Regions from separate parts of the Streptomyces sp. DSM 106670 genome, predicted to be linked through region 3. Evidence: riboswitches for the same ligand, from Rfam matches in the RefSeq annotation. Region 3 holds a riboswitch; each other region holds the start of a gene.

Region 1 (10,060 bases), 4.0 Mb from region 3:
GGCCGTTAGCTCAATTGGTCAGAGCAGCGGACTTTTAATCCGTTGGTTGTGGGTTCGAGTCCCACACGGCCTACCGATCGCGGGGCGGAGGGCTCCTCCGCCCCGAGAGTTGTCAGAAGGGCCTCGACCGGCTTCCGCCGGCCGAGGCCCTCTGCCGTTCCCGGTCCTCCTTCTCCGACCTGACGCCCTGGACCTGACGGCCGGTCGGCAGGTCCAGGCGGAGCTTCCCGCCGTCCGGGTGGGGCTGCCTCGGCGGCGGCGCATGCGACCGGGGTCACGCGGCCCCCGGGAAAAGTGGTCGGAGCGGCCGCTCCGATGCCGTAGAGTTGGGTTTACCGACGCGGGGTGGAGCAGCTCGGTAGCTCGCTGGGCTCATAACCCAGAGGTCGCAGGTTCAAATCCTGTCCCCGCTACTGAAGGCCCGGGCCCGGCACGCACAGCGTGCCGGGCCCGAGTCGTTTCCGGGGCCCGGCCGAGGACGCTTGACCTTGACGCAGCGTAAAGATCTAGCGTTTCCGGCATGGAGTGGTCCATTCAGGAAATCGCCCGCCGGGCCGGCACCACGAGCCGCACGCTCCGGCACTACGGGGACCTCGGTCTCCTCGCGCCGAGCCGGATCGGGAGCAACGGCTACCGCTACTACGACCAGGACGCCCTCGTCCGGCTGCAGCGCGTCCTGCTGCTGCGGGAGCTCGGGCTCTCGCTGCCCGCCATCAAGGACGTGCTGGAGGGGCAGCGGGACACGGCCGTGGCGCTGCGGGCGCATCTGCGCCTGCTCGAACAGGAGCAGGCGCGCATCGGGCGGCAGATCGCCTCGGTGCGGACCACTCTCCACAAGACCCTGGAGGGGATGGAACTCATGGCCGATGAGGTGTTCGACGGCTTCGACCACACCGCTCACGAGCAGGAGGTGACCGAGCGCTGGGGCCGGGACGCGTACGAGGAGGGCGACCGCTGGTGGCGTTCGCTCGGGGACCGGGAGAAGAAGGCGTTCCAGGACGAGCACGAGGCCATCGCCCGCGACTGGGGGCGGGCCAGGGAGGCCGGGCTCGCCGCCGACGGGGCCGAGGCGCAGGACATCGCCCGGCGGCACTGCGCCTGGCTGTCCTCGGCCAAGGAGCCCAGCCGTGCGTACGTGATCGGGCTCGGTGAGATGTATGTCGCCGATCCGCGCTTCGGAAAGAACTACGATCGCTACGGGGACGGCACCGCCGCCTTCGTACGGGACGCACTGACGGTCTACGCGGAACACCGGCTCTCCGACTGACCCCCGGAAAGGCCGGCACTCCGTTCGCTTCCCCCTATTCGGCCGATGCGGAGTCGCCGCTCGGCGCGGCTCCGGGAAGCCTGGACGGGGCGCGGTACCGTCCGCAGCCGTGGGTGGACCGGGCAGGAGTGCACAGGTGGGGATGGCCGAAGGACGGCGTAGCGGCACGGCGGGGAGCATCGACGCCGTGGGCCGTGCGGTGTTCGGCTCCCCGGGAGGCGATGTGACGCCGGGCGGCCGGGGTTCCCGGCGGTTCGTCCGGATGCTGCCCGCCCTGCTGATCATCGGCGGGCTGCTCTTCGACTCGCTGGCCCCGCCCAACTTCACCGCCGTCCCGCTGTTCGTCGCGGCCCCGCTGATCGCCGCACCGTTCTTCTCGCGCTCCAGGACCGTCCGCACGGGCATCGCCGCGGTCATCTCCGTCATCGCGATGCGGCTCTCCGACGGGACGTCCACCCAGGTCGTCCCGGTCATCGAGATGATCACCGTGCTCACCGCCGCGGCGCTGGCCCTCGTCATCAACGGCGTCGTGCGGCGCGGCAACGAGCAGCTGGCCTCGGCCCGGGTGATCGCGGAGACCGCCATGCGGGCCGTGCTGCCGACGCCGGCCGAGCGGATCGGCGGGCTCCAGGTGGCCGCGCGGTACGAGGCGGCGCAGGCGGACGAGTTCGTGGGCGGCGACCTGTTCGCCGTCGCGGACACCCCGTACGGCGTACGCCTGGTGGTCGGCGACGTACGCGGCAAGGGGCTCGGCGCCGTCGAGGCGGTCGCGGTGATCATCGGGGCGTTCCGGGAGGCCGCCGAGCAGGAGCGCTCGCTGGAGGGCGTGGCGCAGCGTCTTGAGCGGGCGCTGGCCCGGGAGGGGACGCGGCGGTACGGGCTGGACGTCATGGAGGGGTTCATCACCGCCGTACTGGCCGAGATCCCGCCCGGTTCGGCCTCGCTGCGCCTCGTCAACCGCGGCCACCCGGAGCCGATCCTCCTGCACGCGGACGGCGCCCTGGAGGTGCTGGCGCCCTCGATGCCCGCGCTGCCGCTGGGGATGGACCTGGGGGTGTGGCCGGACCGGGCCGACGAGTGGGAGATGCCCGCCGGGGCGACGCTCCTCGCGTTCACGGACGGGCTGTCGGAGGCCCGGGACGCGAACGGGGTCTTCTACGATCCGGCGGCCCGGCTGCGCGGCCGGATCTTCCCGGGCCCCGAGGAGCTGCTGTCGGCGCTGACCGACGACGTACGGCTGCACACCGGAGGGCGGACCACGGACGACATGGCGCTGCTCGCGGTCGGCCGGCCGGCGGAGGGGCAGCCGGTGCGCCGGACGACGGTGAAGATCGTGGGCCGGGGCGATGACACGGTGCGTAACTGAAGGGCACCGCTCCGCATAACATTTGACACACCGTCAGAAAAAGGGGTGTGGCTGAGCCGCGGTCAAGTCGCCCGATTCCGCCCGCTTGTGACCCGTACATCCCTGCTGTGTCCCTTAATGATCAACAGGAACAGCTTGGAATCGGGCCCGGGTGTCTATTAACGTTCGATAACGCAGCGCGGTTGTCCCAGTCGTCGTCAGAGGCGACACCGCGCGCGAGCGCCGAATCCCGCAAGGGAACCGGGGAACCACCTACATGGGGTGAATCGGACGCCTGCGTCTCGTGAGAGACGGAGGGGCCCGTAGGAGACCTTCCTGCTCCGAACCCGTCAGCTAACCCGGTAGGCGAGAAGGAAGGAAAGGAGTGCGCCCACGTGGCGTCCAACAAGCCTGCCCCTGAGGCCCCGTCACCCTTCAGTGCCGACACCTTCGGTGACGCGGAGCGGTCCTGGGAGGAGTGGAATCCCACCGAGGAGTCCATCCGGCCCGTGCGCGGCAGGCACCGCGTAGCCAAGCAGCGTGGTCTGGCCCGTAGCTCCACCGTCCTCGGGGTCGGCGTCATAGCGGCCGTCGGTGCGGGTGGCATGGCCACCGCGCAGGACAAGGCCCCGGTCTCCATCTCTCTTCCCGATTCCATCGCGGACAACCTCCCCGACGCCAAGTCCCTTCCCGGCGTCGGGTCCTTCATGTCGGACGCCGCCGAGCCCGCCCCGGTCGCCGCGGCCGCGCCGCTCACCACCGCCGGCCTCACCACCGCCGAGGCCGAGGAGGGCGCCACCGACGCGGGCGAGGCCCTGCGCGCCCGGATCCTCCAGCAGGCCGAGCAGCAGCAGGCCAGCGCCGACGCCGAGGCCAAGGCCGCCGCCGAGAAGGCCGCGGCCGAGAAGGCGGCGCAGGAGGCCAAGAAGCAGCAGGACCAGGCCGAGGCCGAGGCCGCCGCGAAGAAGAAGGCCGAGGAGGAAGCGGCCGCGAAGAAGAAGGAGGCCGAGCGTCTAGCGAAGCTCGCCGCCAGCTTCTCCCTGCCCACCTCCTCGTACACGATCACCTCGACCTACGGTCAGTCCGGCGCCCTGTGGTCCTCGGGCCAGCACACCGGTCTGGACTTCGCCGGGTCGGCCGGTACGCCGATCAAGGCCGTGCACGGCGGCACGATCACGTCGGCCGGCTGGGCCGGTTCGTACGGCTACCGCACGGTGCTCCAGCTCGATGACGGCACGGAGATCTGGTACGCGCACCAGTCCTCGATCGACGTCTCGGTCGGCCAGAAGGTCACCACCGGCGAGACCATCGGCCGTATGGGCGCCACCGGCAATGTGACCGGTGTGCACCTCCACATGGAGGTCCGCACGGCGGGCGGTTCGGCGATGGACCCGATGGCCTGGCTGAACAGCAAGGGCCTCTCGGTCTGAGACCCGGGCCTTCCGGCTGACGGCGTACGTCCTTCGTCGTCACCCCACCCCGAAACCCCGGCAGCCCTGACGCACACCCCCCCGACGTCAGGGCTGCCGGTCTGTCCGGGGGCGGCCGGCCCGGCCGGTACGCTCCGGTCCGCGCGGCGACGGAATACCGCCCCCGCCCCGGCCTGTTGAACCCTCACATGACTTCTGCGCGCACTCTCGGCACCTCCGGCCTCCAGGTCTTCCCCCTCGCCCTCGGCGGCAACGTCTTCGGCTGGACGGCGGACGAGGAGCAGTCCTTCGCGGTCCTGGACGCGTACGTCGCGGCCGGCGGCAACTTCATCGACACCGCCGACGCCTACTCCTCCTGGGTCGAGGGCAACCGGGGCGGCGAGTCGGAGACCGTCATCGGCAGGTGGCTCGCCTCCCGAGGCAACCGGTCCGACGTCGTCGTCGCCACCAAGGCCGGCGCCCACCCCGATTTCCGGGGTCTGTCCGCCGGCACCGTCAAGGGCGCGGCCGAGGCCTCGCTGCGCCGGCTCGGCACCGACCACATCGACCTCTACTACACGCACTTCGACGACGAGACCGTCCCGGTCGAGGAGATCATCACCGCCCTCGACCAGCTGGTGAAGGACGGCAAGGTGCGCCACATCGCCGCCTCCAACATCAGCCCCGCGCGGCTGCGGGCCTCCCTCGACTTCTCCGAGCGCGAGGGCCTCGCCCGGTACGTCGCGCTCCAGCCGCACTACAACCTGGTCTCCCGCGACACCTACGAGGGCGAGCTCCAGGACACCGCGGCCGCCGCCGGCCTCGCCGCCGTCCCGTACTACGCGCTCGCCTCCGGCTTCCTCACCGGCAAGTACCGCCCCGGTACGACCGTGGAGAGCGCCCGGTCCGCGAAGGCGGGCGGCCACCTGGAGTCGGTGCAGGGCCGCAGGGTGCTGGCCGCCCTCGACCAGGTCGCCGGGGAACGGAACGCGGAGATCGCGACGGTCGCCCTCGCCTGGCTCGCCGCACAGCCGACCGTCGCCGCCCCGATCGCCTCCGCCCGTACGGTCGAACAGCTCCCCGCCCTGGTCGCGGTCGCCGACCTGCAGCTGACGGACCGGGAGGTCGCGCTGCTCACGGAGGCGTCGGCCTGACGGAACCGCTACTGCGACGGGCGTCGGTGGGTGGTGGGCGGTGCGCTGCCGTACGGCTGGGGGGCCGGGCCGCTGTAGCCGTGTCTGTAACCCGGTCCCTGCCCGTACCCGTACCCGTTTCCGTACGGCGTCGGCGGATGGCGGTGGTGGTGGACGTTCGGGCGGTGTGTGAGGTGGGCCGCGTGGGTGAGGGCCGGGGCGGCGATGTCGCGGCGCTGCCAGAGGTGGTGCAGCAGCTCCCGCTCGCGGGCGCCGAAGTCCGGGCCCACCGCGCCGTGGCGGGCCCGGCGGCGCAGGCCGGCCAGGGAGGTGGCGAACGACTCGTACTCCGCGACCGCGCGGGCCGCCGCCCGGCCCCGGGTGCGGTCCTGCTGCCAGTGGCGGGCCAGGTCGCGGGCCATGCCCCGAGCCCGCATGGAGGAGAGCGCCGTCGGCTCGGCGGGGGTGAGCCAGCCGGCCGCGGCGTACGCGGGCAGCTCGGCCGCCAGGGTGCGCAGCTCGCGCTGGCGTGACCAGATCGCCAGCCAGGTCACCAGGCCGAACGCCGGGACCATGACGATGCCGTACACCGCGTAGAAGCCGTACGGGCCGAAGGCCGACGAGCCGTTCCACAGGGCGTGCAGCCCCATCGCCAGCAGCAGGCCCAGCACCGGCAGGGCGATCCGGCGGACCCGGTGGCGGCGGGCGCTGACGGCCGCGAAGCCGAAGCCGAGGCCGGTGAGGACCGTGAACAGGGGGTGCGCGAACGGCGACATCACGATCCGTACGAAGAACGTCCCCGCCGTCACCGAGGCGAACCCGGAGCTGCCCAGCTGCTGGTCCTCGCCGAAGGCGTTGCCCAGATAGAGGATGTTCTCGGTGAACGCGAAACCCGTCGCGGTGAACCCGGCGACGACGATCCCGTCCACCACCCCGCCGAACTCCCGTCTGCGGAACAGGAAGATCAGCAGCACGGCCGCCGCCTTCGCGCTTTCCTCGACGACCGGGGCGATCACCGTCGCCCCCAGGGTGTCGGCGCCCGCCGGATCGGCCGTCGCGGTGGCTATCCAGCGCGTCGCGAAGGAGTTGGCGATGATCGCGACGAGCGCGGCGGCGCACGCGCCCCAGGCGAAGGAGAAGATCAGATTCCGCCAGGGGCCCGGCTCGACCCGGTCCAGCCAGCGGAAGGCGGCCATCAGGAGCGGCACCGGCAGCACCGCCAGGCCGAGACCGACGAGGAACCCCTCCGGTCCGGTCTGTTCGCGGACGAGGGCCAGGATCACCAGCCCGCACAGCACGAGCGCCACGATCACGGCGCCGGCGCGGAACACCTTGCTGCGCCACACCATGCCGACGCGGCGCGGCCGGTAACGCCACTGGCCACGCTCCGGCGCGGCGCCCAGGACCTCGTCGAGCCGCTGCTCGTGGAGGACCGGGACGGCGGGCCGCGCCTGCTGATACCGCACGGAAGGGTCGGACACCTCTCGACCCTAACGAGGAGCACCGACACCCGGCGACGGCGCATCCGGCCAGGACATGGCCGTACGCCGTCGTGCCCCGCCGTGTGTCAGACGCGGGCGAACAGCAGGTCGTGGACGATGTGCCCCTTGTCCAGGCCCTGCCCCTCGAAGCGGGTGAGCGGCCGGAACGCGGGGCGCGGGGCGTAGCCGCCGTCGGCCGCGGTGTTCGCGAAGCGGGGGTGCGCGGTGAGCACCTCCAGCATCTGCTCGGCGTACGGCTCCCAGTCGGTCGCGCAGTGGACGATCGCGCCGGGCTTGAGGACCGGGGCGACGAGGTCGAGGAAGTCGGGCTGGATCAGCCGCCGTTTGTGGTGGCGGGCCTTGGGCCACGGGTCGGGGAAGTAGACCCGCAGACCGTCGAGGGACTCGGGGGCCAGCATCTCGCGCAGCAGGATGACCGCGTCGCCGTTGGCCACCCGTACGTTGGTCGAGCCCGCCCTGTCCGCGAGGCCCAGCAGATTGCCCTGGCCGGGGGTGTGGACGTCGACCGCGAGGATGCCGGTGCCCGGGTCGTCGGCGGCCATCTGCGCGGTGGCCTCGCCCATGCCGAAGCCGATCTCCAGGACGACGGGCAGCCCGTCGAACAGCTCGGTCAGGTCCAGGACCCGCTTGCCGTCGATGTCCAGGCCCCACTTCGGCCACAGCCGCTCCAGGGACTCCTGCTGGCCGGTGGTGACCCGGCTGCGGCGCGGCTGGAAGCTGCGGATCCGGCGCTCGTGGTGCGAGCCGGCCGGGTCGGCGGCGGGGCCGCCGGGGAAGCGGGGCTCCATGCGCAGCCGGCGCGCGCGCTCGAAGGAGGCGGCCCGCAGCGCGGCGGCTTCGTCGGCGGAGGCGTCGGCGAGAGCGTCGGCGTGCGCGTCGGCGTGCGCGTCGGCCGCCGTGGAGCCGGTCCGCGCGGGGGCGGCCGGCGTCGTATCGGCCGGCGTCGCGTTGGGGGATCCGGCGGGCGTGGGGTTCAAGGGCTGCTCAGACACAATGACCGGATTCTACGGCGGGCGGCCTCCACCCCGTCTCCCGAGCCCGGCGCAGCGCGAGCCGCGCCACCTCCCGTCCGATGGGCAGGCACGCCGTCGCGGCCGGCGACGGGGCGTTGAGCACATGCACGGTGTGCGGGGCCTCGCGGATCAGGAAGTCGTCGACCAGCGTGCCGTCCTTCAGCACCGCCTGGGCCCGGACCCCGGCGGGCGACGGGCGCAGATCGTCCTCGGTGACGGCGGGCAGCAGCCGCTGGACGGCCCGGGTGAACGCGGACCGGGACAGCGAGCGGTGCACCTCGCCCGCCCCGTACCGCCAGTGCCGGCGGGCGATCTGCCAGGTGCCCGGCCAGCTCAGCGTGGACAGCAGTTCGGCGGGGCGGACCTGTGGCCAGGTGTATCCCTCGCGGGCCAGGGCGGGCACCGCGTTCGGACCGACGTGGACGGAGCCGTCGAAGCCCCGGGTGAGGTGGACGCCGAGGAAGGGGAACGCCGGGTCCGGCACCGGGTAGACCAGACCGCGCACCAGCTCGGGGCGGGCCAGCGCGTAGTACTCGCCCCGGAACGGCACGATCCGCACCCCCGGGTCGTCCCCGGCGAGGCGGGCCACCCGGTCGCAGTGCAGCCCCGCGCAGTTGACCAGCACCCGGGCCCGGACGACCAGGCCGTCCGCCGTGCGCACCGCGACGCCCCAGGGCCGCCGATCTATCGCGGTGACCTCCGCGCCGTACCGCACGATGCCGCCCGCCGCGGTGACCTCGGTCGCGAAGCGGGTGGCCACGGAGGTGAAGTCGCAGACGCCCGTCGTGCCGACCCGGATCGCCGCCAGGCCCCGGACCTCCGGTTCGTACTCCGCGATCTGGGCCGGGCCCAGCTCCCGCACGGGCAGTCCGTGCTCGCGGCCGCGCTGCACCAGGGCATGCAGCCGGGGCAGCTCGGAGCGCTCGGTGGCGACGATCAGCTTGCCGGTGGTGGCGTGCGCGATGGAGTGCTCGGCGCAGAAGTCCGCGAGCTCGGCGGAGCCGCGCAGCGCGTACCGGGCCTTGAGGGAGCCGGGGCGGTAGTAGATGCCGCTGTGGATCACGCCGCTGTTGCGGCCGGTCTGATGGCGGGCGGGGCCGCGTTCCTTCTCCAGGACCGTGACCCGGGTGCCCGGAGCCGCCCGGGTGAGCGCATACGCGGTCGACAGACCGACGATCCCGCCGCCGATCACCAGCACATCGCAGTCGTACGCCGCGTGCGTCATCATCACGCCACCTCCCACCCCGATAGTGCACTGACCCACTGACAACCGGCTCAAACCCGAGATGGGCAGGGCGTGGCGCACACTCCGCCCGGCGGGGGCCCGCCGGGCGGCTTCCGTGTCCGGTTCTCAGGCCTGGGTGACCAGCAGCGGGCGGGCCCGCTCCCGCAGCTCGGCGACGCGGGGCTCGTCCCCGTACGGCTCCAGGCGGTGCAGCAGATCGCGCACGTACTCCGTGGTGCGGGCCGAGGAGATCCGGCCCGCGACCTCCACCGCCCGGGTGCCCGCCGCGCAGGCCGCGTCCAGATTGCCGGACTCCAGCTCGGCGACGGCGGAGACGACGAGCCGCAGTCCGTGGCTGCGGACGAACTCCTCGGTCGGCCGGGACAGCGCCTGCTCGGTGAAGCGCCGCACCTGGCGGGGGGCCTTCAGGTCCCGGTAGCACTCGGCGGCGTCGGCGGCGAACCGGTCGTAGCCGTAGAAACCGAGCCAGGGCGGGTCGGAGTCGCCCGCCCGGGACCGCTCCAGCCAGCTCTCGGCGCCCTTGAGCGCGGCCCCCGCGGCCGGTGCGTCGCCGGCCTTCGCATGGGCGCGGGCCTCCACCAGACGGAAGAAGCTCATGGTGCGGGCGGTGGCGAGGCCGCGGTTGCGCTCGACGGCGGCCTGGGCGAGGTCGACGCCTTCGTCGGCGAAGCCGCGGTAGGTCGCCTGGAGGGACATGGAGGCGAGGACATAGCCGCCGAGCGGTACGTCGGCGGCGGCGCGGGCCAGCCGCAGGGCCTGGATGTAGTAGCGCTGGGCGGCTTCCTGCTGGCCGGTGTCGAAGGCCATCCAGCCGGCCAGCCGGGTCAGCTCGGCGGACGCGCCGAACAGGGCCCGGCCGACCTCGTCGGTGTACGAGCCGAGGAGCAGAGGTGCGGCGTCGACGCGTAAGCACTCGGGAACCATGGAGGAACGCCAGTCGCCGCCGCCGTACTTGGAGTCCCACCGCCGGGCGTCCTGGGCCGCCTCGCGCAGCTTCGACACATCGCTGTGGCCGACCCGCAGCGGCGAGGCGTCCGCCGCCGTCTCCGGGCCCGGCTGTACGGGGACGGAGCCGGCCGCGCCGGGAGTGTGGAGGATCTGTGCGCCCCGGGCGTCCGGTGCGCCCTGCGTGCCGCGGGCCGCCG
Region 2 (10,060 bases), 7.0 Mb from region 3:
GGGCATGCTGCCGATCACGACGCCCCGGCAGCTCAGCCCCCGGTTCCGCAGCGCCTCGGCGGTCAGCGTGGTGGCGTTCAGCGTGCCCAGGCCCGCGGGGGCCACCACCAGCACCGGCGCGGACAGCAGCCGGGCCGCGTCCGCGAGCGTGCCGCCCTCGTCGTCGAACCGTACGAGGAGCCCGCCCGCACCCTCCACCAGCACCAGGTCGTGCTCGGTGGCCAGCTTCTCCGCCGCCTCGGCCACCTCGAACGGACGTACGGGCACGAGTCCCGCCCGCCGGGCGGCCGTGGCCGGGGCCAACGGCTCGGGGAACCGGGCCAGTTCGACAGCGGTGACATGGCTGCCCGCCAGGCGCGCCACCTCGGCCGCGTCGCCCGGCTCCCCGGGCGCGAGCCCGGTCTGCGCGGGCTTGAGCACCGCGACCCGGCGGCCCCGCGCGGCGGCCGCCACCGCGGCGGTCACCACGGTCTTGCCGATCTCCGTGCCCGTACCGGACACCACCAGAATCATCGACATATCGGCTCAGCCCTCCCGTGCCGCGGCGCACACGGCCCTGCAGATCCGTGCCACGTCCTCGTCGCCCGTGACGTACGGCGGCATCGTGTAGACGAGGTCGCGGAACGGCCGCAGCCATACGCCCTCGCGCACGGCCGCCCGGGTCGCCGCCACTATGTCCACCTCGTGGTCGAGCTGGACGACCCCGATCGCGCCCAGGACGCGCACGTCCACCACCCCGGCGATGCCGGAGGCGGCGGCGAGCCCGGAGCGCAGGCCCGCGCCGATCCGCGCCACCTCGCCCTCCCAGTCCTGCCCGAGCAGCAGATCCACGGAGGCCGAGGCCACCGACGCGGCCAGCGGATTGCCCATGAACGTCGGCCCGTGCGCCAGCACCGGCACCTCGCCGCTGGAGATGCCCTCGGCCACCCGGGTGGTGCACAGCGTCGCCGCCAGCGTGAGATAACCGCCGGTCAGCGCCTTGCCGAGACACATGGCATCCGGTGAGATCCCGGCGTGCCCGGCGGCGAACAGCGTGCCCGTACGCCCGAAACCGGTCGCGATCTCGTCGAGGACCAGCAGGACGTCGTGCTCGTCGCACGCCTCGCGCAGCACCCGCAGATAGGCGGGGGAGTGGAACCGCATCCCGCCGGCCCCCTGCACCACCGGCTCCACGATGACCGCCGCGAGCTCGTGGGCGTGCGCGGCGATCAGCTCCCGCAGGTGCGTCACATAGGCGGCGTCCGGCTCGGCGTCGAAGCCGTCCGGCGGGGCGTCGGCGAAGACCTGCCGGGGCAGGGCGCCCGACCACAGCTGGTGCATCCCGCCCTCCGGGTCGCACACGGACATCGGCTGCCAGGTGTCCCCGTGGTAGCCGCCGCGCCAGGTCAGCAGCCGGCGCTTGGCCGGACGCCCGGCCGAACGCCAGAACTGCAGGCACATCTTGACCGCGACCTCCACGGAGACGGACCCCGAGTCGGCGAGGAAGACGTGCCGGAGCGGCTCGGGGGTGATCTCCACCAGCCGGGTCGCCAGCCGGACGGCGGGCTCATGGGTGAGCCCGCCGAACATCACATGGCTCATCCGGTCCAGCTGGCCGCGTGCGGCCTCGTTGAGGACCGGGTGGTTGTAACCGTGCACCGCCGACCACCAGGAGGACATGCCGTCCACCAACTCGCGCCTGCCCTCGACGGGTTCGGCGAGCCGGAGCCGTACGCCGGAGGCCGACTCCACGATCAGCGGCTCCTGCCGGCCGGGCATCGGACCGTACGGGTGCCAGACGTGCGCGCGGTCCAGCGCCCGCAGTTCGTCGGGCGTGTACGGCTTCGGCGCGGCGGGCTCCGGGGTGGATCCGGCGGCGTACGGCTCAGGCATTGGGCGCGAGATCCGTTCCCGCACCGCGACGGCGCACCGCCACCAGATCCGTACGCGCCACGCCGCCCGCGTCCGTACGCGCGACCGGTCCGTCGGCCTCGGCGTCGGCGTTCGCGACGGCCGCGGGCTCCTGCTCCCCGTGGCCACCGCACGGCCCGCAGCCCCCGCCACCGTGCGAACCGCAGCCGCCGGCTCCGGAGGCCTCGTGCGATCCGCAGCCGGATCCCGCCGAGGCGTCCCGCGTACCGCAACCGCCCGCCAGGGCGTCGGCCCGGTGGCGCGGCAGCGTCGTCGTGCCCGCCCCCTCCACCTCGAAACCGGCGTCCGCGATCATGTCCAGGTCGGTCTGGCCGGCCTGGCCCTCGCTCGTCAGGTAGTCGCCCAGGAAGATGGAGTTGACCAGGTGGAGCGCCAGCGGCTGCATCGAGCGCAGATGCACCTCACGGCCGCCCGCGAGCCGCACCTCGACGTCGGGGCAGACGAAGCGGACCATCGCCAGGATGCGCAGGCAGCGCTGCGGGGTGAGGTTCCACTCCTTGGCGAGCGGCGTGCCCTCGAACGGGATGAGGAAGTTCACCGGCACCGAGTCCGGGTCCAGGTCCCGCAGCGCGAACACGACGTCGACCAGGTCCTTGTCGCTCTCGCCCATCCCGGCGATCAGCCCGGAACACGCCGAGAGCCCGGCCGCCTGGGCCTGCTGCACGGTCTCCACCCGGTCCGCGTACGTGTGGGTGGTGGTGATCGCCCCGTACGTCTCCTCGGACGTGTTGAGGTTGTGGTTGTACGCGTCGGCGCCCGCCGAACGCAGCCGGTCGGCCTGTCCGTCGGTGAGGAGACCGAGGCAGGCACAGACCTCGATGCCCTCGTTCTCCTCCTTGATCGCCTCGATGGTCTTCGAGACCCGGTCGACGTCCCGGTCCGTCGGGCCGCGCCCGCTCGCCACCAGGCAGACCCGCTTGGCGCCGCCCGCCACCCCGGCGGCGGCGGCCTTGGACGCCTCGTCCGGCTTCAGCCAGGTGTACTTGAGGATCCCGGCCTTCGAACCGAGCCGCTGCGAGCAGTAGGAGCAGTCCTCGGGGCAGAGCCCCGACTTCAGGTTGACCAGATAGTTGAGCTTGACGCGCCGCCCGAACCACTGACGGCGCACCTTCCCGGCGGCGGTCACCACGTCGAGCAGCTCGTCGTCGGAGGTCGCCAGAACGGCGAGCGCTTCTTCGCGGGTCGGCAGTTCGCGCCGCAGCCCCTTGTCCACCAGCGTGTTCAGCAGGTCCATGGAAGATGATCCTTGCTTACCGCACCGCCTCCAGCCAAGGAGGAACCAGACAGGAGACCCCGGCGAGGGTGTGTGTATTGCCACACCCTGACCTGCTGCGCACCCGGCTAGGGTCTGTTGGCTGCCTACAAAGAGAGGGACCCGCCCCATGTCCTTCGCCCCGTTCGACTGGATCGACGCCGAGGCCCGCAGGCGGGCCGACGCCGGACTCGTACGCACGCTGCGTCCGCGCGACGCCGAGCCGGAGCTGCTGGACCTCGCGAGCAACGACTACCTGGGCCTCACCCGGCACCCGGAGGTCACCGCCGCCGCGGCCTCCGCCGCCCGCCGCTGGGGAGCGGGCGCCACCGGATCCCGGCTGGTCACCGGCTCCACCGCCCTGCACGCCGAACTCGAACGGGAGCTGGCCGCGTTCTGCGGGTTCGAGGCGGCCCTCGTGCTCTCCTCCGGGTACGCGGCCAACCTGGCCGCGTTGACCGCGCTGTCCGGGCGCGGCTCCCTCATCGTCTCCGACGCGGGCAACCACGCCTCGATCGTGGACGGCTGCCGGCTCTCCCGTGCCGAGACCGCCGTTGTGCCGCACGCCGACCCGGACGCGGTCGCCAAGGCGCTCGGGGCGCACGACGGGCGGGCCCTCGCCGTCACCGACTCGGTCTTCTCCGTCGACGGCGACGCCGCCCCGCTTCCCGCGCTGGCCGAGGTCTGCCGCTCCGCGAACGCCGCCCTGCTGGTCGACGACGCCCATGGTCTCGGCGTCCTGGGCGACGGCGGCCGCGGAGCACTCGCGGCGGCCGGACTGGCGGGCGGCGAGGGGACCGTGGCGACCCTCACCCTGTCCAAGTCCCTGGGCAGCCAGGGCGGAGCGGTCCTGGGGCCCGCCCGGGTCATCGAGCACCTCGTCAACACGGCCCGTACGTTCATCTTCGACACCGGACTCGCCCCGGCGGCGGCCGGCGGCGCGCTCGGCGCCCTCGGAGTGCTGCGCCGGGAGCCCGAACGGGCGGCCCGCGCCCGGGAGGTCGCCGCCTCGCTGTACGGGAAGCTCACCGCCGCCGGGCTGACCGCGGTCCGGCCCGACGCGGCCGTCGTCTCCGTCCGCGCGCCCTCGGCGGACGCGGCGGTGCGCTGGGCGGCCGACTGCCGTGCGGCCGGGATGGCGGTCGGCTGCTTCCGCCCGCCGTCGGTTCCGGACGGCGTCTCCCGGCTGCGGCTGACCGCGCGCGCCGACCTGACCGAGGAGCAGATCACGACCGCGGTGGCCACGATCGTCGCCACCGCCCCCCGGCAGGCGGCCGCGGACCTCAGCTGACGTGCCGTGGACCGGTTCCGTCCGGCCCGGATCCGTCCGGGGCGAGTCCGGTCACGAACGTGGTCCAGGCCGCCGCCGAGAAACGCAGTGGCGGCCGGTCCACGTCCTTCGAATCCCGTACGGCGAGGAGCGCGTCGCCGAGCCGCGCGGTCTCCACGCAGTTGTTCATCCCGGTCGAGCGGCTGCTGCGCCGCCACGGTGCGGCGGGCGGACTCACGGACGACGACGGCGGCGGTGCAACGGGCGGTGCGAGTCGGTCCGACATGGCGGCGGCCCCCTTAGCTGCGTCTGAAGCTGCGTCTGATCTCGGTGATGAGGTCCTGCGACCGCTCGGGCGACAACGCGTGAGCCTGCAAGGTGCGGAAGGCCGAGCTGTACGCCTCCAGGTCTTCTCTTCGCTCCAGATAGAGGCTACTCGTCAAGTGGTCAAGAACGACCACGTCCAGATCAGAAATGTTCGGAAAGGAGAAAATAACGAAAGGGCCGGTGAGCCCGATGTACCCGCCGACCGAGAACGGCAGCAACTGGAGCTGCACATGCGGCAGTTGGGACACCTGGATCAGATGATGCAACTGATCCCGCATCACCTCGGGACCGCCCACCTCGCGATGGAGCACCGCCTCGTCCAGCACGGCGGTGAACCGCAGCGGCGGGCTCGCGCGCAGCACCCGCTGACGGGTCAGCCGGACCTCGACCAGGGAGTCGAGCCGGCCGTCCGGTAACCCGTCCAAGGAGGCGCGGGTCACGGCCCGGGCGTACCCGGCGGTCTGGAGCAGTCCCGGCACCACCGAGGTCTCCAGGGTGCGGACCGTACTGGCCTGCGACTCCAGGCTGATGAAGTCGCGGTACTGCGGTGGGATCAGCCCCCGGTAGGCGTGCCACCAGCCCGAACCGCCGCCGCCCGCCGACCCCGCGAGGACTTCGAGCAGCGAGCGCAACTGGGTGTCGCGCACCGCGTAGACGTCCAGCAGCCGCGACACATCGGCAGGCGTCACCCCGCTCGCGCCCGTTTCGATACGGCTCACCTTCGACTGGTGCCAGCCGAGCAGCCGCGCCGCGTCCCGGCTGGTCAGCCCGGAGGCGTGGCGCAGGCTCCGCAGCTCCTCACCGAGCTTGCGCCGCCGGACGACGGGGCCGTGCAGCATGCCGGTCTCCTTCTCTGCTGTCGGGAAGGGCCGGTCCGTCGCCGGAGCGGCCCGCAGAGGGGCCAGTGTGCCGTCCGTCCACGCCGTGCGGGTCCTGAATTCACCGCTTCGAGCGACAGATATATGCATATCTTGGCCGAACGCCGTTACAGGGAGCTGCATCAATGGCAGTCTGGCGCGAAGCACAATCCTGGCCGACCGCCGGTCGGCCGGGGCGGGAAAGGGACGGCGTCGCCATGGCAGACCATCAGGAAGCAACCGTCACTCTGCCGAGCGATCCGGCCTCGGTCTCCTCGGCCCGCAGATATGTCGCCAGGACCCTGGCCGAATGGGGCCTGCCCGACGACACCGAGTTCGCCGACACCATCCGGCTGATCATCTCGGAGCTGGCCACCAACGCCGTCCAGCACACCTTCGGCCAGTCGCCCACCTTCACCGTGGATCTGCGCCTCGAACGCGACGAGGAGCTGTACGTCGGCGTCACGGACAGTCACCCTCGCTGGCCCCAGCGACTGCCCGCCGCGGTACGGCAGGACAACGGCCGGGGCATGGTCATCATCCGGGCGCTGGCCAAGGAGCGCGGCGGACGGCTCCAGGTCACCCCGACCGCCGAGGGCGGCAAGACGGTCTGGATCGCACTCCCGTGGGTCGTCCCGGTCCAGGGCTGATCCCGGAGCAGCCCGGGGCCGCCCCCGCCCCGCAGAGCCGGCGGCGGGGGCAGGTCCAGGGCTGATCAGCCCTGCGGGGGCCGGTTCGCCGCCTGGGCCGTGCTTCCCCGGCCGAATCCGCTGCGCAGCAGTGCGAGCAGCGTCGCGGCCGCGGCGGTCGACCGCTCGCCCCGGTGCACGACCGAGATGGTCCGGCGGAACGAGGCCGGCTCCAGCCGCCGGACCGACAGCGGGGCCGCCGCCATCGAGGCGACCATCTCCGGCACCACCGCCACCCCGAGCCCCGCGCTGACCAGCGCGCACACCAGCGCGTACCCGGGCGACTCGCAGACCACCGCGGGCGTCGCCCCGGCCTCGGCGAGCGCGTTCTCGACGCCGCGCCGGGGCGGATGGGTGGGCGCGCTGCTGATCAGCGGACGCCCGGCCAGTTCGGTGACCGGCAGCCGTCCGGTGCCCTCGGCGAGCCGGTGGCCCACCGAGGTGACCAGCACCAGCTCCTCGACCAGCAGGGGTTCGACGAGAACGCCCACCGGCGTGGGACCCGTCGTCGCCGGTTCGTAGGCGTGCGTCAGGGCGAGGTCCACCTCGCCCGCGACCACCGCGGCGATCCCGCCGGGCGGCTCGTAGTCGGCGACGGCCAGCTCGACCTCCGGATGAGCCCGCCGGAACGCGCTCAGGACCGGCGGCAGCAGATGGATCCCGGCCGTCGTGAACGTGCCCACCCGCAGTCTGCCGCCCGAGAGCCCGGCCAGCTGCGCCAGCTCGTGCCGCGCCTGGTCCAGTTCGTCCAGGACCCGCCGGGCCCGGCCCGCCAGCAGCTCGCCCGCCGCCGTCAGCCGCGCCCCGCGATGGTGGCGCACCAGCAGCGCCGCCCCGGCCTCCCGTTCCAGCTTGGCGAGCTGCTGGGAGAGCGCGGGCGCGGTGTAGCCCAGGCGGGCGGCGGCCCGGGTGATCGAACCGGCCTCCGCCACCGCCACGAGTGCCGCGAGCCGTGTCGGGTCGTACATGAAAGCATTCCTTTAGGCAGACCCAGAAGATTGCAAGTACACGCTAAAGGCTCCGCAGGTCCAAGGTGGACCTCATGGACGCACAACTGATCGCCTTCACGGGGGTCGCCGCCGGTATGGTCGCGCTGCCCGGCGCCGACTTCACCGTCGTCGTACGCAACGCCCTGGCCTCGCGCACCGCCGGCCTGGCCACCGCGCTCGGCGTCGCCGGAGGTCTGCTGGTGCACACCGCGCTCGCGGTCGCCGGACTCGCCGCGGTGCTCGTGACGATGCCGGTGCTCTTCCGCACCGTCCAGCTGCTCGGCGGCGCGTACGTGCTCTACCTCGGGATCAGCGCGCTGTACGCGATCCGGCGTCGCCGCCCGGGGAGCGGCGACGCGGCGCCCGAGGACGCGCCGGGGCGGCCCGTGCCCCGGGAGTTCGGGCGCGCGCTGCGCCAGGGGTTCCTGACCAACGCGCTCAACCCGAAGGCCCCGGTCCTCTTCCTCAGCCTGTTGCCGCAGTTCGTGCCCCACGGTCAGCCGCCGCTGCCCAGGACCCTGCTGCTCGCGGCCCTCGTGGTGGTGCTGGCGCTGATCTGGTTTCCGGCCGTCGCCCTGCTCGTGGACCGGCTGGGCCGGTGGCTGCGCCGCCCGCGTACCGCCCGCGCCATCGAGGGCGGCAGCGGTGTGGCGCTCACCGGTCTGGGGCTCGCGCTGGTCACCGGCCCGCTGTTGCGCTGAGACCGGACGCCCTTTCCGCGAGGAGGAGCGTCCGCACGGAAAGAGCGTCCGGTCGGTGGGTCAGCGGACCCGTCCGTACCAGACGCTCTTGGACCAGATTTTCGCCAGTCGCACCACGTCCCCCGATTTGGGGGAGTGCCAGATCTTCCCGGCCCCGGCGTAGATGCCCACGTGGTAGACGCTGCGCCCCGAATGGAAGAAGACGAGGTCGCCGCGTTTGCGCTGCGACTTGGGGATATGGCGGGTCTTGTTGTACTGCTGCTGTGCGGTGCGGGGGAGCTTCTTCCCGGCCTTCTTGAACGAATACAGCGTCAGCCCCGAGCAGTCGAAGCGACTGGGGCCGGATGCTCCGTACTTGTAGGGAGCCCCCTTCTTCGACGCGGCGACCTTCAGGGCCTTCGTCGAGTGGGTGGCGGCCTCGGCGTCGCTCACCAGGCCGGGCGCCAGCATCGTGGACGTCACGGCCAGAGTGAGTACCGAGGCCGTGCCGACCCGGGCGAACAGAGACGGGACATGAACCTGCGCAGACATGCGCAACCCTTCGTCAGCCGCCTGTGAAGGATGACCTGTCGGGTTCGGGCTGGCGAAGTTGCCCGGCCGCTCGACGCGGCTTCACCCCGAGGGCTTCCCGGTCTCCCGGTCGGCCCGTTGTGCTCGGGTCCTCCACTCCTGCCGATCCACTTCTGTCGACCAGTCATCCGGGCGGCGGCAGGACTCGGCGTCCGCCCGGACCGCCCCGCCGCGGTGGCGGGGGCTTGTCGTCCCAGGGATCTTGACGCACCCGGTGCCGGATTTCCGAGCTGAAACGGCGGTTTGTGAGTCTCCTCACCACTGATCCATTCAGGTGGACAGGTCGGATTCGCGCTCGCCCGTGAGCCGGGCGCACACCCTCGCACCAGCGACGAAACGAAACATTTCGAGTACGGGTCGCGCGCGGAACGCAAGTTGGGCCGTCGCTCGCGCGGGTGATCGCCTACGCCGAACGAGCGAGGAAAAGTGATCGCGCGATCGGGCGTGTCGTGCGGCGGGTCGACCGGTCCGCTCCCGTAAGGCGCTCCCGGTGCGCCGGGCGCGTCGGTTCACCGAGGGTCAGTCACCGGCGGCGGCATCGCGACCCGGCCGGCCCTGCGCTCCCCGTCCAGGACCCGCAGGGCCCGCGCCAGGGTGGCGGCGTGGATCCGCGACTCGCCGCGCTCGTGCATCAGGGCCAGGGCGTCGCGCAGGGCCGCCGCCCGGGAGGCCAGGGCCTGGGCGGCCCGCAGCGCGCTGTAGGTGTCGCCGCCGTGGGCCGGATTGATCCGGCCCACCTGGTCGAGCACGGCCAGATAGCAGTCGACGAACTCGCCCTCGGCCCGCGTCAGTGCGGGCAGGGGCGGGAACTCGGGTGGTTCCATCGGCGGTTCACCTCACGTCGTACGCCGGCCGGGAGTGTCAGCGGTTCTCCACGACGTGGTCGACCAGCCCGTAGGCGAGGGCGGCCTTCGCGTCGAGGATGGTGTCGCGCTCGATGTCGGCGGTGATGCGCTCCGCGGTCTGCTCCGTGTGCCGGACCAGCATGGCCGCGAACATCTCGCGGGTGCGCACCAGTTCGCGCGCGTGGATCTCCAGGTCGGACGGCTGGCCCCGCATCGGCTCCTCCAGTGCGGGCTGCTGAATGACTACCCGCGCGCCGGGCAGCGCATGTCGCCGCCCCTTCGCCCCGGCCGCCAGCAGAGCCGCCGCGTAGGAGCCCGCCTGCCCCAGGCAGAAGGTCTCCACCTCACAGGTCAGGAACCGCATCGTGTCGTAGACCGCCGCCATCGCCTGGAACGAGCCGCCGGGGGAGTTGATGTAGAGCGACAGGGGCCGGTCCGGATCGGCGTGCTCCAGATACATGAGCTGGGCGACGAGGTCGCCCGCCGCCGTGTCGTCGATCGGGGTCCCGAGGAAGACGATCCGCTCGGACAGCAGCTTGGAGTACGGGTCCAGCGTCCCGGTCCCGGTCGCGGTGCGCTCGGTGAACTCGGGCAGTACGTAGCGGGCGGCGGGGCGGATCATGGCGTGCCTCTCTCGTGGAACCGGCCA
Region 3 (10,060 bases):
GGCGGCGTCTACCTGCGCAGCGGGACCTCCGGGCTGCTGCGGCTCGCGGTGCTCGCCGGACTGCCGGGCCCGCTCTTCCGCCCCTGGTGGCGGATGCACGTGAACCGCCCGTTCCCGGTGTCCGAGGCCTACCGCACCGGGCGGCCGGTGCTGCTCGGCGACGCCGAGGAGGCGATGCGCCGGTTCCCCCAGCTGATGGCCGGGCTGCCGTTCCCGTTCGGTTCGCTGTGGGTGCCGATCACCGGGCCCCGGGGGAGCCTGGGCGTGCTGGCCGTCCTGCGGGCCTCCACCCCCGGCAAGCCCGTCGCGCCCGCCGACGGCGACCGGCTGCACCGCCTCGGTCACCGGCTCGGGGACGCGCTCACCGATCTGGAGCGGCGAGGCGTCGACTGCGTATGGGAGGCGGAACCGGTTCCCGTGCAACTGCCCGCCGCCACCGCGCCCCCGGTACGGGTCGGCCGCTTCGACTGGGATCTGCACTCCGGGCGGGTCGCCGCCGACGACGACCTGTGCGGGATCCTCGGGTTCGCGCCCGTCGCCTTCCCGGGCACCGTCGACGCGCTCGCCGGACAGCTGGTACCGGAGGACGTCTACGGGCTGTGGGCCCTGGCCCGGCAGACGGTGGAGTCGGCCGAACCGGTCGTCCGCCGGATGCGGCTGCGCGGTCCCGACGGCCGGTCCCATCTGCTGGAGCTGTCCGGCCGCTGGACCCATCCGCACGGCGACGACTCCTCCAGCCATCTGACCGGCTTCCTGGTCGACCTGGGCGCGGGCCCCGTCGTGCCGGAGGCCGCCGACCGGCTGCCCCGGGGCATCCTCTCCCTGGACCGGCTGGGGCGGATCACGTACGCCAACGGCCTCGCCGAGGAGCTGCTCGGCCACTCCCGGGCGGAGCTGATCGGGCATGTGGTGTGGCGGGCCCTGCCGTGGTTCGGGCACGAGGCCTACGAGGACCACTACCGGGCCGCCCTGATCGCCGACGAGCCCGTCCACTTCCTCGCCCAGCGCCCGCCCTCACGCTGGCTGTCGGTGTCCCTGTACCCGGGCCACGACGGGGTGAGCGTCGTCCTCCAGGCGACGGACCAGCCGGCCTACACCCCCGGCTCCGTGACCTCGCCGGGGCTGGGCATCGGCTCGACCGCCGACCGTTCCTCCGCGCTGTACCGCCCGGTGGCCCTCGCCATCGCGCTGACCGAGGCGGTCACGGCCCGTCAGGTCTCCGCGGTGGTCACCGAGGAGCTGCTGCCCGCGTTCGGCGGCCGTCAGCTGGCCATCTACCTGCTGAACGAGCGTCATCTCCATCTGGCCTGGGAGACGGGGTTCCCGAAGGGGTTCCTCGACCGTTTCGACGGGGTCGGGCTCGACGTCAGCATTCCCGGCGTGGAGACCCTGACCACGGGCCGCCCGATCTTCTTCGAGTCCATGCAGCGCCTGGCCGAGGCCTATCCGGGCATCCCGATCGACGCGGACGTCGGGGCGCGGGCGTTCCTGCCCCTGATCGCCTCGGGTCGGCCCGTCGGCTCCTGCATCCTCGGCTTCGACCGGCCGCGCGGCTTCAGCCCGGAGGAGCGTACGGTCCTGACGGCACTGGCCGGTCTCATCGCCCAGGCCCTGCAACGGGCCCAGCGCTACGACAGCGAGGCGGCGCTCGCCCGCGGACTCCAGGACGCCCTGCTGCCGCACCGGCTGCCGGAGGTCGACGGCGTCGACACCCTGGGCCGCTATCTCTCCGGCACCCAGGGCATGGACGTGGGCGGCGACTGGTACGACGTCATCGAGACCGGCCGTGAACTCGCCCTGGTGATCGGCGACGTACAGGGCCACGGGGTCGCCGCCGCCGCGACGATGGGGCAACTGCGCAGTGCGGTACGGGCGTTCGCCCTCAACAACTACGACCCCCAGGAAGTGATCAGCGGTACCAACCGGCTGCTCATCGACCTGGACCCGGGGCAGTTCGCCAGCTGCTGCTACATCGCCCTCGACCCGGCGACCGGCGTGGCCCGCGCCGTACGGGCGGGGCATCCGCAGCCCGTGCTGCGGCGGCCCGACGGCCGGACGGAAGTGCTGGACCTGCCCGGCGGCATCGTGCTCGGGATCGACGGGCACGCGGCCTACCCGGTCACGGAGATGCGGCTCGACCCGGGCGCGATGCTCGCCCTCTTCACGGACGGTCTGATCGAGCGCCCCGGCACGGACATCGACGAGGGCATCGAGCGGTTGCGCGCCGGCATCGAGCACATCGGCGCGGTCTCGCTGGCCGAGACGGCCGACCGGGTCATCGGAGAGGCCCGAGCGGCCACCGACCGCCCCGACGACATCGCGCTGCTGCTCGCCGCCCGGTGGGCCGAGACTCCGACGGTGCGCGAGCCCCAGGCGGAGCGGACCTTCGGACCGGACCTGTGGCGCACGTTCCGGGGGCCGGGTCCGGGGCACTCCGCAGCCCCGGACCCGGCCCCCTAGAAGGCGTTCGGACGCGTTTGATCAGGCGTCGGCGGGGCGCTCGGCCGGCACGAAGGCCTCGGAGGCCTCCAGCATGCCCTCGCGCTCCACGACCTTGATCCGCTCACGGCCCTGGGCCGCGCCCAGCGCCTGCTCGTGGGCGTCCAGCTTGTGCCAGCCCTCCCACGTCGTGTAGCGGACGCCGCGGCCCTCCAGGAAGGCCTCGACGGCCTCCGGTGCGGGCGCGGCCGGCTCGGGCAGGCGGCCGGCGGCGCGGTCCTCCAGGACGCAGGCGACCGTCTCGTTGGCGTCGCCCTTGGTGTGCCCGATCAGACCGATCGGACCGCGCTTGATCCAGCCCGTGACGTAGACCGAGGCCATGTGCTCGTCACCGGCGATGACCCGGCCCGCCTCGTGCGGGACGGTGCCGGAGGCCACGTCGAAGGGGAGCTTGGGCAGCTCCTCGGAGTAGTAGCCGACGGCGCGGTAGACGCTCTGCATGTCCCAGTCGGTGAACTGGCCGGTGCCCCGGACATTGCCGGTGCCGTCCAGCTCGGTGCGCTCGGTGCGCAGCGCGGTGACCTTGCCGTCCTCGCCGAGGATCTCGACCGGGGACTCGAAGAAGTGCAGGAACAGCTTGTGCGGGCGGTCGCCGACGTCACGGATCGCCCAGTTCTCCAGGGTCTGCGCGACCATGTTGGCCTGCTTGTTCTCCCGGCGGGTGGCGATGGAGCCCTCGTCGTACTCGATGTCCTCGGGGTTGACGATGACCTCGATGTTGGGGGAGTGGTCCAGCTCCCGCAGCTCCATCGGGCTGAACTTGGCCTGCGCCGGGCCACGCCGCCCGAACACATGCACCTCCAGCGCCTTGTTCTGCTTGAGGCCCTGGTACACGTTGTCCGGGATCTCGGTGGGCAGCAGCTCGTCCGCCGTCTTGGCCAGGACCCGGGCCACGTCCAGGGCCACGTTCCCGACGCCGAGCACGGCGACCTTCTCCGCGGTGAGCGGCCAGGTGCGCGGGACCTCGGGGTGCCCGTCGTACCAGGAGACGAACTCGGCGGCGCCGTAGGAGCCGTCCAGCTGGATGCCGGGGATGTCGAGCGCCCGGTCGGCCTCGGCGCCGGTGGAGAAGATCACCGCGTCGTAGAAGGACCGCAGGTCGTCCAGGCCGATGTCGTGCGGGTAGCTGACGTTGCCGAAGAGCCGGATCTGGGGCTTGTCCAGCACCTGGTGCAGGGCCTTGACGATGCCCTTGATGCGCGGGTGGTCGGGGGCCACGCCATAACGGATCAGGCCGAAGGGCGCGGGCATGCGCTCGAAGAGGTCGATCGAGACCCCCGGGTCCTGGCAGACCTCGGATTTGAGCAGCGCGTCCGCAGCGTAGATACCGGCGGGGCCGGCTCCGACAATGGCGACGCGGACGGGGCGTGTCATGGCGTGGTGATCCTTCGGGGCGGGCGAACGCGGGCAGGTACAGCGTACGTCGGAGGTAAGGGTTGGCTTACTAGTCTCCACCCCACACCGTAAGCGATCGCCGCGCGGGCCCTTCGACCGCCCCCACCCAGAGTGTCCGATTGGCCCGTTTCGTTATGCCCATATGGTCGATTTGGTTCTTTTGCTCTGTCTATCCGTAAAGGGGTTTCCAGGCTTTTTGGTGCATTTGGCTGGGTCGGTTTTCGCCATTGCCGCAAGCGAGTGGTGAGCGTCACGTCCGAGGGGACGGACGCAGAAGCGGAGGCATCGGTTCCCTTCTGTGCGAAGAAAGTTGACGCCGTGACGGTGCGGCCCGATCCGGGAATTCCGCCATTCGATCTTGCGGAGAAAAGGGAATCCGGAATGCGGGGCTTGTTCTGTCCCGCGTTTCTCGCCTACGGTCACCGTCAATCCGGATGGAACGCCGAATCCTGCCGCCGTCCGGGAATCCGAAACCCACTCACGTACGGCAGGAGCGGGGGACCCAGGTAAGTCGCCGAACCGTAACCGGAACGGCTTGGGGTGAAGTCGCACGACCGTGCGGCCAGACATCTCCCGTCTGAACCCGACAGCTCACCTCGCAGGCGCCGGAGAGGAAAACCCCCATGCCCGCAAAGGGTAAGCACCGCCGTCCCCAGTCCACCTCGCTGCGTCGCGGCCTCGCCGCCGTGACCACCGGCGGAGCCGTTCTCGCGCTCCCCGTGATCGGCGCCACCAGCGCCTTCGCGGCCCCCGCCCCCACCGCCGCGCCGCAGGCCGTGGCCCCCGCCGCGGTGGCCGCCCAGGCGAATTCCGCCGTGAAGGCCGCGCCCGCCCAGCATTCCGTGGTGGCCGGCGAAACTCTTTCCAAGATCGCTCGCGAGCATTCCGTCAGCGGCGGCTGGAAGAAGCTGTACGAAGGCAACCGGAAGATCGTCGGAGAGAATCCCGATCTTATTCACCCGGGTATCAAGCTGACGCTCGGAAACAAGGCCGCCGCCCCGTCGGACACCAAGTCCTCCAAGGCTTCCACCGCCACCGCACGCGGTGCTTCGGCGGACCGCGCCGACCGTTCGGAGCGTACGAACATCGCCCCGGTGGCGAAGGTCGCTCCGGCCGCCGAGAAGGCCGTCACGTACAGCAACGACCTCGACGGCTGGATCAAGGAATCGCTCGCGGTCATGGCCCAGCACGGCATCCCCGGCACCTACGAGGGCATCCACCGCAACATCATGCGCGAGTCCTCGGGCAACCCGGCCGCGATCAACAACTGGGACTCCAACGCGGTCAAGGGCACCCCGTCCAAGGGTCTGCTCCAGGTCATCGACCCGACCTTCCAGGCCTACCACGTGCCCGGCACCTCGACCGACAGCTACGACCCGGTCGCCAACATCACGGCCGCGTGCAACTACGCCGCGGACCGCTACGGCTCGATCGACAACGTCTTCGGCGCCTACTGATCCTTCGCGCCCGACCCCGAGGAGGCCCCGGACCACACGGTCCGGGGCCTCCTCGGCATGCCGGTCCTCGTGCCGGGCGGCACCGGGAAGTTACCCCCAAGTTTCTAGTGACTTACCACGCGATCGACAGTAGAACCTGTTGCACTCTGTCGAGAGTGAGGGATGTCACATGAGTGACACTACCATGCAGGACAGCGGGGCCAAGGGCGTCTCGCGTCGAAGATTCATCACTGGAACAGGTTCTCTTCTGGGGGTCGCGGCGCTGGCCGGGACCACCGCCCCGGTGTGGGCGAGCCGGAGGGCGGCAGCGGCGCCGATCGGCTCCGGGGCCCATGTGCCGGTCCTGGTCATCGGCACCGGATACGGCGGCTCCGTCGCCGCCCTCCGGCTCGCCCAGGCCGGTACGGACGTCCACATGGTCGAGATGGGCATGGCCTGGGACACCCCGGGCGCGGACGGCAAGATCTTCGCCAACACCACCAGACCGGACGACCGCTCCTTCTGGCTGCGGACCCGGACCAAGCAGCCGCTGAGCAACTTCCTCGGCTTCCCGATCGACAAGGACGTCAACCGCTACACCGGCATCCTGGACGCCGAGGAGTTCGGCGGCATCACGGTCTATCAGGGCCGTGGCGTCGGGGGCGGGTCCCTGGTCAACGGCGGCATGGCCGTCACCCCGCGCCGGGAGAACTTCGGCGCGATCCTCCCGACGGTGAACGCCGAGGAGATGTACGGCACCTACTACCCGCGCGCCAACAGCGGGCTGGGCGTCACCACCATCGATCCCGCCTGGTTCGACACCGTCGACTGCTACCAGTACGCCCGGGTCGGCCGAAAACACGCGCAGCGCTCCGGCTTCCCGTTCCTCTTCGTGCCCGCTGTGTACGACTGGGACTACATGAAGCAGGAGGCGGCCGGAACTGTACCGAGGTCGGCCCTGGACGCGGAGATCCTCTACGGCAACAACTACGGCAAGAAGTCCCTCCAGAAGACCTACATCGACCGGATCAGGGCCACCGGCCGGGTCACCATCTCCCCGCTCCACAAGGTCACCACCGTCACCCCGGCCCCCGGCGGCGGCTACACCGTGCTCATCGACCAGCTGGACACCGGCGGCCGGACCACCGTCACCAAGACCGTGACGGCGGACAAGGTGTTCTTCGCCGCGGGCAGCGTCGGCACCAGCAAACTGCTCGTCGGCCTCAAGGCCACCGGCGCTCTGCCCCTCCTCAACAACGAGATCGGCAAGGGCTGGGGCGACAACGGCAACGTCATGTGCGGCCGGGCCAACCACCTCTGGGATCCGACGGGGAAGGTGCAGTCGTCCATCCCGACCGGCGGCATCGACAACTGGGACGCCGGCGGAGCGTTCGCCGAAGTCGCTCCGCTGCCCACCGGCATCGAGACCTGGGCCTCCTTCTACCTCTCGATCACCAAGAACCCCAACCGGGCGCAGTTCACCTGGAACGCGGCGGCGGGCAAGGCCGAACTGAACTGGCAGACGGCGTGGAAGCAGCCGTCCATCGACGCCGCGAAGACCATCTTCGACAAGATCAACCAGAAGGAGGGGACGATCTACCGCACGGACCTCTTCGGTGTGTACAAGATCTGGGGCGACCACCTCACCTACCACCCGCTGGGCGGTGCGGTCCTGGACAAGGCCACCGACAACTACGGCCGGCTGCACGGCTACCCCGGCCTGTACGTCATCGACGGCGCGCTGATCCCCGGCAACACCAGCGTGAACCCGTTCGTCACCATCACCGCGCTCGCCGAACGCAACATCGAACGGATCATCGCGACCGATCTGTAGGCGACCCACGAAAGAGCCCGGGGCCGGGAGTGCCAACCCGGCGGCCCCGGACTCCGTCAGTGACCGGGCAGGACGCACACCGCGTCGATCCCCAGCACATGGTTGAGCCGCCCGAACGCCAGCCACGAGCCGATGCTCATCGTCAGCTCCACGATCTCCGCCTGGCTGTAGTGCGCGGTCATCCGCTCCCAGAAGGCGTCGTCCAGACCGTGATGGTCGAGCGTGTACCGCTCGGCGTACTCCGCCGCGAGCCGGGTCCGCTCGTCGAAGGCGTCGGTCGTCCGCCACTCGGTCACCGCCCCGGCGAACTCCTCCTCGACCTTCGCCCCGTCCCGCTCGGTCCGCCAGTCCAGGCAGAACAGGCACCCGTTGATCTGCGCCACCCGCAGTCGCGCCGCCTCGAACTCCCGCAGCCCCAGCGTCGTGTGCTCGTAGACGGACATCGAGAACGTGGCGGCGGCCATCCCGATCCCGGGCACCATCTCCCCCCACACATAGCCGATGGGCTCCTGGCCCTCCGGAATATCGATGATCATGCCGGTCTCCTTCCCAGCCTGCCGACCGCAGGCCGCAGCGGAACGTCGAGCGCGTCGTACAGACCCGGCTTCGCGTCCACCAGCCAGTCGATCGCCGAGACGAGCCGCCCGACCGCGGTGGCGTTCCCGCCCGCCGACCGGTTCTCGCCCTCGTCGGACGCCTCGACCGTCACCTCGATACGGGGACGGCCCTCGATCACCACCCGGTGCGCGCCCACCCCGTCGGGCGGCGACGGCCAGTCCGGGGCGCACGAGGGGTGGATACGGGTGATGTGCTCGATGACGATGCGGGGCTCGCCGTCCACGATGCCCTGCACCTCGAAGCGCACCGCGCCCTGGGTGCCCGCCGCGAACGCGCCCATCGTGCGGGTGCGCACCTCCTTCTCCAGGGCCCGGCGGTCCAGGGTCTCGCGGATCTCGTCGAGCTCGACGCCCAGCGCCCGCGCCATGAGCCGTATCTGACCGCCCCACACCATTGTCGGAACGCTCTCCGCCAGCATCAGCGGCTGGTAGTCCATCGGGTGCCCCATCCCGATCAGATGGCGCACCGACTCCTCCTGCTCGTACGTGGAGTAGTCGAAGATCTCCTGGCAGCGGACGACGTCCACCTCGGTGCCGAGACCGCTGACCAGCAGGGGCAGGACGTCATTGCCCCAGCCGGGGTCGACGCCGGAGACGAAGAGGGAGCCGCCGCCCTCGGCGACGGCGGCCAGAACCGGGTCCCGCAGCTCCGGCGGGGCGTTGCGCTGGTCGTAGAGCGGATAGAGGGAGGGCGTGACGACCACCGCGCCGGCCCGGATCGCCCGGCCGATGTCGGTGAGGGCGTCGTCGGGACGGATATCGCCGGACGCCGCGTAGACCACCGCGCGGGGGCGGGCGGCCAGTACGGCGGCGATGTCGTCGGTGGCCGCGACCCCGAGCGTGCGCTCGAGACCGCCGAGCTCGCCGGCGTCGCGGCCGACCTTGGCGGGATCGTGCACGAGGACGGCGGCGAGTGTCAGTGCCGGATGGGCCGCGACGGCGCGGATCGCCGCGCGGCCGACGTTGCCGGTACCCCAGACAACCGTGGGAATCATGCGCGGAGGGTAGCTCCGGGGCCTTGTACTTCCCAGAGCCGTGACACCACCAAATCCGCCGCTCCACAAGGGTGTTCCCGGGCCGACGGGGGATCCGCCGACCCGGGAACCGTACCGGGGTCCTGCCGGGTCTAGCGCTTCGCGCGGGCGCCGCTCGGGGTGCCGGCGATGGTGAACTGCGAGCCGGGCTCGATCAGTACGTCGCCGTCGCGCGAGTCGGTGATCGTCACATCGGTGAGCGTCGCGTTGCCGCGGGCGCCGCCCATCGCGAGGATGCCGGATCCGTTGTTGGACTTGTCGATCCGGACGTTCTCGATCGTGACGTCCGGCATCAGCCCGCCGCCCGTCTTGAACTGGATGCCGTCATAGGTGGAGTCGATGATGTCCGTGTCGCGGATCGTGACCCCGGGGATCGGCAGATTCTGCGGGAAGAGGGTGATCGCGCCGAACTCCTGGTCCTCGTTCCAGAAGGCTCCGCCGGTGCGGTACAGCGCGTTGTTGGCGATCAGCGTCTGCCCGGAGAAGGGCAGCGGGTCGTGGTCGGTCGCCAGCATGATGGCCGGGTAGTTCATGGTGTCGGAGATGATGTTGTTCTCGATCTTGTTGCCGTAACCCCCGTAGATCGCGATGCCGTTGGCGCGCCACGGCAGCTGGATGGTGTTGTTGCGGAAGCTGTTGTCGTGGCCGATGTCGACGGACTGGTCCTTGACGTACTTGCTGGACCAGACGGCGAGCGCGTCGTCGCCGGTGTTGCGGAACGAGGAGTTGTAGACCGTGGAATTACGGGTGCCGTTGGCGAAGTTGATGCCGTCGGCGTAGGTGTTACGGATCCGCATGCCGGTGAACTCGACGCCGTCGCCCGGGTTCCACAGCTCCTGGATGTTGTCGAAGTCGCGGCCGGCCCAGACGCCCACGTTGGCGTGCTCGATCCAGACGTTGCTGATCTTCGTGTCCTTGCCGAACCGGCCGTTGAGCGCGACGCCGCCCTCGTGGTTGCCGTCGCCGCCGCGGATGGTGCCGGAGCCGAAGATGGCGATGTCGGAGATCTGCGTGTTCTCGTCGATGTCGAAGCCGAAGTTGCCCTCGTGCGGGTGGTTGATGCCGCCCGCCTCGTGCGGCGGGGTCAGCGTGTAGAGCTGGGAGTGCCACATGCCCGCGCCCCGGATCGTCACGTCCCGGATGCCGACCTGGTTCCACTGGCCCCGGTCGAGCGGGTCGTCGGTCAGGATCTTCTGCTCCTGGCGCCACTGGCCCGCCGGGATCCACACACAGTCGATCTCGCCG

The links. Region 3 has a riboswitch for cyclic di-AMP ahead of ACSMXR_RS34780 (transglycosylase SLT domain-containing protein). Riboswitches for the same ligand answer to the same signal wherever they lie in the genome.
Region 1: linked by a shared signal. The riboswitch ahead of ACSMXR_RS17015 (M23 family metallopeptidase) and the one ahead of ACSMXR_RS34780 (transglycosylase SLT domain-containing protein) in region 3 are both predicted to bind cyclic di-AMP.
Region 2: linked by a shared signal. The riboswitch ahead of ACSMXR_RS03425 (C40 family peptidase) and the one ahead of ACSMXR_RS34780 (transglycosylase SLT domain-containing protein) in region 3 are both predicted to bind cyclic di-AMP.

What each region holds. Positions count from the first base shown of each region.
Region 1 is NZ_CM147704.1:3,833,564-3,843,623, reverse strand. Features, by position in the region: tRNA gene ACSMXR_RS17035 (tRNA-Lys) at 1-73, shown strand, start outside; tRNA gene ACSMXR_RS17030 (tRNA-Met) at 340-413, shown strand; gene ACSMXR_RS17025 (MerR family transcriptional regulator) at 521-1,267, shown strand; gene ACSMXR_RS17020 (PP2C family protein-serine/threonine phosphatase) at 1,410-2,633, shown strand; cyclic di-AMP (ydaO/yuaA leader) riboswitch at 2,844-2,995, shown strand; gene ACSMXR_RS17015 (M23 family metallopeptidase) at 3,008-4,042, shown strand; gene ACSMXR_RS17010 (aldo/keto reductase) at 4,231-5,175, shown strand; gene ACSMXR_RS17005 (PrsW family intramembrane metalloprotease) at 5,184-6,635, opposite strand; gene trmB (tRNA (guanosine(46)-N7)-methyltransferase TrmB) at 6,722-7,648, opposite strand; gene lhgO (L-2-hydroxyglutarate oxidase) at 7,641-8,897, opposite strand; gene ACSMXR_RS16990 (sporulation protein) at 9,021-10,060, opposite strand, start outside.
Region 2 is NZ_CM147704.1:827,513-837,572, reverse strand. Features, by position in the region: gene bioD (dethiobiotin synthase) at 1-519, opposite strand, end outside; gene ACSMXR_RS03465 (adenosylmethionine--8-amino-7-oxononanoate transaminase) at 526-1,872, opposite strand; gene bioB (biotin synthase BioB) at 1,865-3,145, opposite strand; gene ACSMXR_RS03455 (8-amino-7-oxononanoate synthase) at 3,294-4,454, shown strand; gene ACSMXR_RS03450 (DUF397 domain-containing protein) at 4,447-4,719, opposite strand; gene ACSMXR_RS03445 (helix-turn-helix domain-containing protein) at 4,733-5,599, opposite strand; gene ACSMXR_RS03440 (ATP-binding protein) at 5,836-6,267, shown strand; gene ACSMXR_RS03435 (LysR family transcriptional regulator) at 6,333-7,274, opposite strand; gene ACSMXR_RS03430 (LysE family translocator) at 7,349-7,996, shown strand; gene ACSMXR_RS03425 (C40 family peptidase) at 8,057-8,527, opposite strand; cyclic di-AMP (ydaO/yuaA leader) riboswitch at 8,531-8,695, opposite strand; gene ACSMXR_RS03420 (hypothetical protein) at 9,076-9,390, opposite strand; gene ACSMXR_RS03415 (ATP-dependent Clp protease proteolytic subunit) at 9,428-10,033, opposite strand.
Region 3 is NZ_CM147704.1:7,859,351-7,869,410, forward strand. Features, by position in the region: gene ACSMXR_RS34770 (PP2C family protein-serine/threonine phosphatase) at 1-2,460, shown strand, start outside; gene ACSMXR_RS34775 (FAD-dependent oxidoreductase) at 2,482-3,873, opposite strand; cyclic di-AMP (ydaO/yuaA leader) riboswitch at 4,358-4,512, shown strand; gene ACSMXR_RS34780 (transglycosylase SLT domain-containing protein) at 4,518-5,351, shown strand; gene ACSMXR_RS34785 (GMC oxidoreductase) at 5,521-7,164, shown strand; gene ACSMXR_RS34790 (carboxymuconolactone decarboxylase family protein) at 7,221-7,700, opposite strand; gene ACSMXR_RS34795 (NAD(P)H-dependent amine dehydrogenase family protein) at 7,697-8,776, opposite strand; gene ACSMXR_RS34800 (CARDB domain-containing protein) at 8,908-10,060, opposite strand, start outside.